3 regions of the Peribacillus sp. AS_2 genome follow, and region 2 is predicted to be linked to each of the others. Evidence: riboswitches for the same ligand, from Rfam matches in the RefSeq annotation. Region 2 holds a riboswitch; each other region holds the start of a gene.

Region 1 (2,274 bases), on a different contig from region 2:
CAAACCATCCAATCATGGCAGCACCAATCGCAGAAGTGATATGGTCGTATCCAGGAGCTATGTCCGTCGTCAATGGTCCCAGGGTATAGAATGGTGCTTCTTGACAGACTTCCAGCTGTTTATCCATATTTTCTTTAATCAAATGCATCGGTACGTGACCGGGTCCCTCCACCATGACTTGAACATCGTGCTTCCAAGCAATCTTCGTCAATTCCCCAAGTGTTTCCAATTCCGCAAATTGTGCCTCATCGTTTGCATCTGCAATGGATCCCGGACGGAGACCGTCACCTAATGAGAAAGAAACATCATACGTCTTCATGATTTCACAAATCTCTTCAAAGTGTGTATAGAGAAAGCTTTCTTGGTGGTGGGCCAAGCACCATTGTGCCATGATGGAGCCTCCCCGGGAAACAATACCCGTAACTCGCTTTGCTGTCATTGGGATGTATCGCAAAAGCACACCAGCGTGTATGGTGAAGTAATCGACACCTTGCTCAGCCTGCTCGATTAATGTATCCCGGAATACTTCCCAATTTAAATCTTCCGCGACCCCATTCACTTTTTCCAATGCTTGATATATCGGAACCGTCCCAACAGGCACAGGTGAATTCCTGATAATCCATTCCCGCGTCGTGTGAATATTCTTTCCTGTGGAAAGATCCATTATGTTGTCTGCACCCCATCGTGTAGCCCAAGTCATTTTCTCCACTTCAGCTTCGATCGATGAACTGACAGCTGAATTTCCAATATTCGCATTTATCTTCACGTGAAAATTACGTCCGATGATCATCGGCTCACTTTCAGGATGGTTAATATTTGCCGGAATAATTGCCCGCCCGCTAGCTACCTCTTCCCTTACAAACTCAGGGGCTACATTTTCCCTGATCGAAATGAACTCCATTTCTGGAGTAATGATCCCTTTGCGGGCATAATGGAGCTGGGTTACGTTTTTCCCTTTCACCGCACGCAATGGTTTTCTTTTCAATCCCGGAAAAACTTCGGCATTGGATTGTGACTCCACTTTTCTATATCCGTTATCTTCCGGCTTTATTTCACGCCCTTCATACTCTTCAACATCTTCCCGTTCCAGAACCCAGCTGCGTCTAATCGGGGCAAGGCCTTTATGAATATCAATCGGATATTCTGAATCCGTATAGAAGCCGCTTGTATCATATACACGTAAAGGCGGATTCTCCTCTTCGCCGAATGCCCCTGTCGTCGGACTTAGCTCAATTTCACGCATAGGTACTTTAATATCGGGTCTAGATCCCTCAACATACACTTTTTTACTCCCGGCAAAACTGGACATAATTGAAACGTTCATGTCATTTACTGAATTACTCTTCATGATTTCATTTCTCCTTTTTAAGTTCATTTAAAAAGGACAAAATCCAATCCACTTCGCACGAAAAAGCCAGGTCTCATATTTAAGACCCGGCTAACGTTAGTATGACTACAGAAATGACCAATTGAAAGGTCATCGTTTAGTAGATTCTAACTTCCCCACGCTGGTATGAACCAGATCAGGTCCTGAGGGTTAAGAAGCTTAAGCGCTTCTCTCTCAGCCCAACTTTTATTGGACACCCCTAGTCTGAATAATTTAATTGATTACAGGGTAACTATATCTCACCCTTTTCATTCTGTAAATAATTTAAAAGACCTAGTATTTTCTCTGCAATCATCTAAAAATTTGTTATTTGGAGGAGGACCGCCAATTAATTCCCCAGGCTCCCAAGGATAGGGAAAAGCTCCTCTAAATGCGTGATTTCGTAGGTTGGAATCACTTCATTCCGTTCCTTATCATGGCGATTTATCCAAACCGACTTTATGCCTACCCGTGATGCTCCAAGGATATCGGTCATTAAATTATCGCCGACCATCAATACTTCATCCTTATCTAGCTCCATGATTTCCAAAGCATGCTCAAAAATGGAGGCATCCGGTTTACCTCGTCCAAATGCGCCTGAAATCACGATTTGGTCGAAATAAGGAACCAGTTCAGGCGTTATTTCAAGTTTGGTATTTTGCAGCTCAGGAGATCCGTTCGTAAGCAATAGCAATTTGTACTTCCCTTTTAATTCATCCAGAACACGGAATGTTTCTTCATAGATAAATGGCTTTTTGCGTCTTTCGGCCGGGAAACGTTCTGCCAGTTCAAGTCCAAATTCCGGGTCATTGATCCCTAATGCCTTCAAGCCCCTCGTCCACGCTTCTTTCCGATAAGCCGGTACAATCCCGGCCATCTTCCGGAATTCATCATGATCATCCTGAAAA
Region 2 (2,274 bases):
AACGCATTCAATAGCGTATCCAATTCTTGGCTGGCTTGTACAGTCAGCAGACTTGTTAAGCCGTAAATCGCTCCCAACTTTATCATTTCCTGTCTCTTCTCTTCAACTTTTTCTATAGTTACCTTACGGCAATGCATCATAGACACCTCCCATTTATTCAATATTTTTACACTTTTATCATAATGAAATCACTAGTTAAAATCAACTATTTTCCAGAAATTAAATGTGTTATTTTATAGGTCAAATGTGACAAAACACCTATTTTGTTATTTAATTATGTATAATTTGTGTCGTTTTCTAATAAACGCAAAAAAAGCATCCACTAGTGTAGACTGCGAATGCTTACATCATATCCCTTATCCAAAAATCCAAATATTGTATTCCGATTACTATGTCATCCATTCAGAAGGTGACTCGTTATTAGGTCTATTTATAACAATCTTATATTCATCTTCAAGTACTTTTAATGGGGCATCATAAAGGTGCCTTTCATCAGAGGTTTTGTATACTCCATTGGCCAATAGCTCTTCAATGAGTTTTGCCTTCCTCTGTTCAATCCTCTTAAATAATTCTGCCATGTAAATGGCTCCTTTCCGTCCTAGTGCCTGCTTCTAGTTAGCTAAACTTTATCAACTTGTTTGATTTCACCAAATTATATATACCTTTTCTAGTATGTCACTAAACGTTATTTCCCAAAAATAAAAGCCCCTTCTAATTTAAGAAGAGGCTGACAGTGTCCGTTCGGCTCTTCTTATCTTCCAAGCATATGCTTGTTGGATTTAGCACAGTTCCCTAAACGGGTCCGCTGCCGAGGTTTCTTAGGGCCAAGTCCCTCCACCTCTCTGGATAAGAATTCAATATATAATGATGTAGAAATGATTCTATCCTAATAATCTTCAAAAGTCAATTACCTGGTTCTCCCTTTTTTCCTGGACATAAAGTGATTCCTCTTTCAAATACGGGTTGCATTTTCTTGTCTTTCTGATATGATGTCAGTAATTACATACAATTCACACCACTAGGGGAGTCTTTTTTAAGACTGAGATGGAATTAGTTCCGGACCCTTTGAACCTGAACCGGCTCATACCGGCGGAGGGAAGTGGATGATATCGTCCATTTTACAGACTATATCCATCTACCCCGTTCCGTATTCAGGAACGGGGTTTTTTATTTAACAAAGGTAAAGGGAGCCATTCTATAGGAGGATGAACAATGGAGAATACAAAATTAGAAACATTCAGTGATAGACTGCATGCACGGGCAAAAGAGATTTGGAAAAGGAACCATTCACATCCCTTTGTCCAAGCAATTGGAAACGGCACACTTCCTGAAAAGAAATTTGCCTATTACCTGAAGCAGGACTATGTCTATCTCATGGATTATTCCAAGCTCTTTGCTTTAGGTGTCATCAAAGCCCATAACATCGAAACTATGTCAAAATTTGCGAGCATTTTAAATGAAACCCTTCAAGTGGAAATGGATATTCATCGGCATTATGCTTCCGAATTCGGGATCAGCTCCAAGGAATTGGAAAATACAGAACCTACTCCAACCACTCTAGCCTATACAGGTTACATGCTAAATGCAGCTCAGCATGGGACTTTGGCAGACTTGATCGCCTGTCTCCTGCCCTGCGCTTGGGATTATTATGAAATCGGTTTGCTATTAAAAGAACAAAATGGAGCAGCACTGGAAAACAATCGCTACGCAGATTGGATAAGGTCCTATTCATCTCCTGAATTCGGGGAAGCACACAAGTGGCTAATCGCTTTGTTGGAAGAATTGACGGAAGGCATGCCTGAAAAGGAACTTCTTAGATTAGAAAAGCACTTTTTGGTTACTTCCCGATATGAATATTTATTCTGGGACATGGTTCAAAATGAGCAGGATTGGCCTCTGTAGGTGGTTGACATGAGGATGAACCCTATCAAGAAACTGACATTGACTGCCATGATCACGGCTTTAACGACGCTTACCAGTTCATTTATTTTCATCCCTGCAGGATTTGCAAAAATCTTTCCTATTCAACATCTGGCAAATGTCCTGACGGCGGTTCTATTGGGGCCTGCATATGCGGTGACACAAGCTTTTTTAGTTTCCATTATTAGAAACATGATTGGTACCGGTTCAATTTTCGCCTTTCCCGGCAGCATGATTGGTGCACTTTTGGCCGCCATCCTTTACCGAAAAACACAAAGCTTAAAATTCGCCTGTTTAGGGGAAGTGATCGGGACCGGCTTTCTCGGTTCCCTGGCCTGTTATCCGCTTGCAACC
Region 3 (2,274 bases), on a different contig from region 2:
TATGGTGGCGAATGGCTTTCTATTGCTATTTAATTCATCGATGATTCCCTGTGCAGTGGTAATCCCGATCCCGTGGCCATAAAAGAGGTTATTCCCTAATAATATGGCATTTTCACCTTGCCATTCAGGGGTTGCCAAGTCGTGATCAGGGTTTTTGAAGTAAACGCAATCACCTGGTAAATAATCCCTTCCTTGATGAATAATGAGAGCCATATTCTGTGGAGGGCGAAAGTCATATAAAAATAGGTCTGAAAAAAGATGGTCGAAATTCCTAGGGCCGATCAAATCCAAAATCGCCTTTAAAAAAGTGACGACCATTGCTGTACCGCATTCGAAGGCATAAAGCCCTCCATTCATGAAAATGTCAACGAGCGCAGCATGAGGGAGAATCCCTGGCTGAAGGGTAAAGGTGCCATCCTTTGAAAGGTGCCAATAACGTTGATTGGATTGAGACTCCTCAAGTGTGGAAAAATCCGGACCGCTTTTATCCAACGCAATAGCTGCCTCTATGACTCGGTTCCTCAGCTGTATCTCGAAATTAAAATCCCCAAAGTTCCGGTATTCAAAAACGTTAGAATCTTCCGCCAAGCATTGAAGAGTTTCAAGCGATTTGGCAGAGGCTGTACCTGGTTGGATTTGACTGACATCTAACCATTTGTGATTAATCTTTATCATGACATATCCACCTTTTGCTTATGAAATTAAGGGTTTAATAAAACAAGTAAACAAAAATGTCTACATGTAATGCTCATTATATGAATGCTTGAAAAGAAATGACTATTTGGAACGTGTCCGCCGCCGTTGCAGCCAAGAATGATTGGAACGGAAAGAGGCAGAATTATTTTGCTTTCAATGATTTTCGTTCCAAAAGATATTTGCAAGATATCCTGAAGTGCCAGGAATACCTTTCCAATTAGAGAGAAGAAGCAAATTAGTATTCCTTTTTCCCCATGAATTGATATAATGAGAGAGAAAAGTTCATATGTGCGAGAAATGTAGGGGGGCCAGTACTGCTGGCTGAGATTGCATCCATTAGATGCTGACTCTTTGAACCTGATCTGGGTGATGCCAGCGGAGGGAACATATTATGACTGATTTTCTGTTTTGTATGTTAACGTCCGAATTCATCTTCGGGCGTTTTTTGCTTTTTTATCCAGTATTTGAATAGCCCTGGAGCCCTATTATGGTTCCGGCATATGAATCTTATAAGATGTGTAGGAGGATAATGACTTGAATAAATTCTTACCACTGTTAACTTCGTTCTTCCTTTTAGCTGGATGCGGAGCAGGCGGAACTAATGAAAAAGAAGAAGCATCTAAAAATGAAAAATTAAAGAAGGTATCGGTCGTGCTCGATTGGACACCGAATACAAACCATACAGGATTGTATGTAGCCAAGGAAAAAGGTTATTTTAAAGAACAAGGTCTTGATGTGGAAATTATCATGCCAGGTGAAGCTGGAGCTGATAAGCTTGTCGCTTCAGGGAAATCTGAATTTGGCGTGAGCTATCAAGAGGGCATAACACAGGCCCGCGTACAGGGTGTGCCGATTGTTTCGGTAGCTGCCGTCATCCAGCATAATACTTCGGGATTCGCTTCCCCTGAGGCTAAGGACATTACGACTCCCAAGGATTTTGAAGGGAAAACGTATGGTGGCTGGGGATCTCCGGTTGAAAAGGCCATTATTGATTCACTCATGAAAAAGGAAAATGCGGATGTAAATAAAGTGGACATAGTCAATACAGGAGACATGGATTTTTTCACTTCGGTTAAAAGGGATATAGATTTTGCCTGGATTTATTATGGTTGGACAGGCATTGAGGCTGAGTTGCGAAATGATAAGCTTAATATGGTGTACTTAACGGAATACTCTGATAAGCTTGATTACTATACGCCTGTTTTGACTACAAATGAAAAGATGATAAAAGAAGATCCCGAGACTGTTAAAGCATTCGTCCATGCAGCTTCGAAAGGATACCAGTTTGCGATTAAGAATCCTGATGATGCAGCAGATATGTTAATTGAGTCTGCACCGGATCTTGATCCAAAACTAGTGAAGAAAAGCCAGGAGTGGCTTGCAGCCAAGTATCAGGATGATGCTCCGCGATGGGGTGAACAAAAGCTTGAAATTTGGAAGAATTACAGTGAGTGGATGACTGAAAATAAGCTTCTTGAAGGTGATTTCGATCCTGAAAAGGCATTTACCAATGAATTTTTACCAAAATAGGAGGAAATACAATGGCCAATTCATTAATTAGTATACAAATTATTCCTA

Evidence for each region. Region 2 has a riboswitch for thiamine pyrophosphate ahead of tenA (thiaminase II). Riboswitches for the same ligand answer to the same signal wherever they lie in the genome.
Region 1: linked by a shared signal. The riboswitch ahead of thiC (phosphomethylpyrimidine synthase ThiC) and the one ahead of tenA (thiaminase II) in region 2 are both predicted to bind thiamine pyrophosphate.
Region 3: linked by a shared signal. The riboswitch ahead of OTG27_RS15680 (ABC transporter substrate-binding protein) and the one ahead of tenA (thiaminase II) in region 2 are both predicted to bind thiamine pyrophosphate.

The regions. Positions count from the first base shown of each region.
Region 1 is NZ_JAPTGA010000003.1:23,785-26,058, reverse strand. It holds gene thiC (phosphomethylpyrimidine synthase ThiC) at 1-1,348, opposite strand, end outside; TPP riboswitch at 1,484-1,598, opposite strand; gene OTG27_RS05710 (HAD family hydrolase) at 1,716-2,274, opposite strand, start outside.
Region 2 is NZ_JAPTGA010000004.1:367,406-369,679, forward strand. It holds gene OTG27_RS09685 (aspartyl-phosphate phosphatase Spo0E family protein) at 1-137, opposite strand, end outside; gene OTG27_RS09690 (Fur-regulated basic protein FbpA) at 390-578, opposite strand; SAM riboswitch class I at 749-853, opposite strand; TPP riboswitch at 1,011-1,115, shown strand; gene tenA (thiaminase II) at 1,213-1,902, shown strand; gene thiW (energy coupling factor transporter S component ThiW) at 1,918-2,274, shown strand, end outside.
Region 3 is NZ_JAPTGA010000008.1:68,803-71,076, forward strand. It holds gene OTG27_RS15675 (protein-glutamine gamma-glutamyltransferase) at 1-675, opposite strand, end outside; TPP riboswitch at 988-1,097, shown strand; gene OTG27_RS15680 (ABC transporter substrate-binding protein) at 1,231-2,226, shown strand; gene OTG27_RS15685 (thiamine-binding protein) at 2,238-2,274, shown strand, end outside.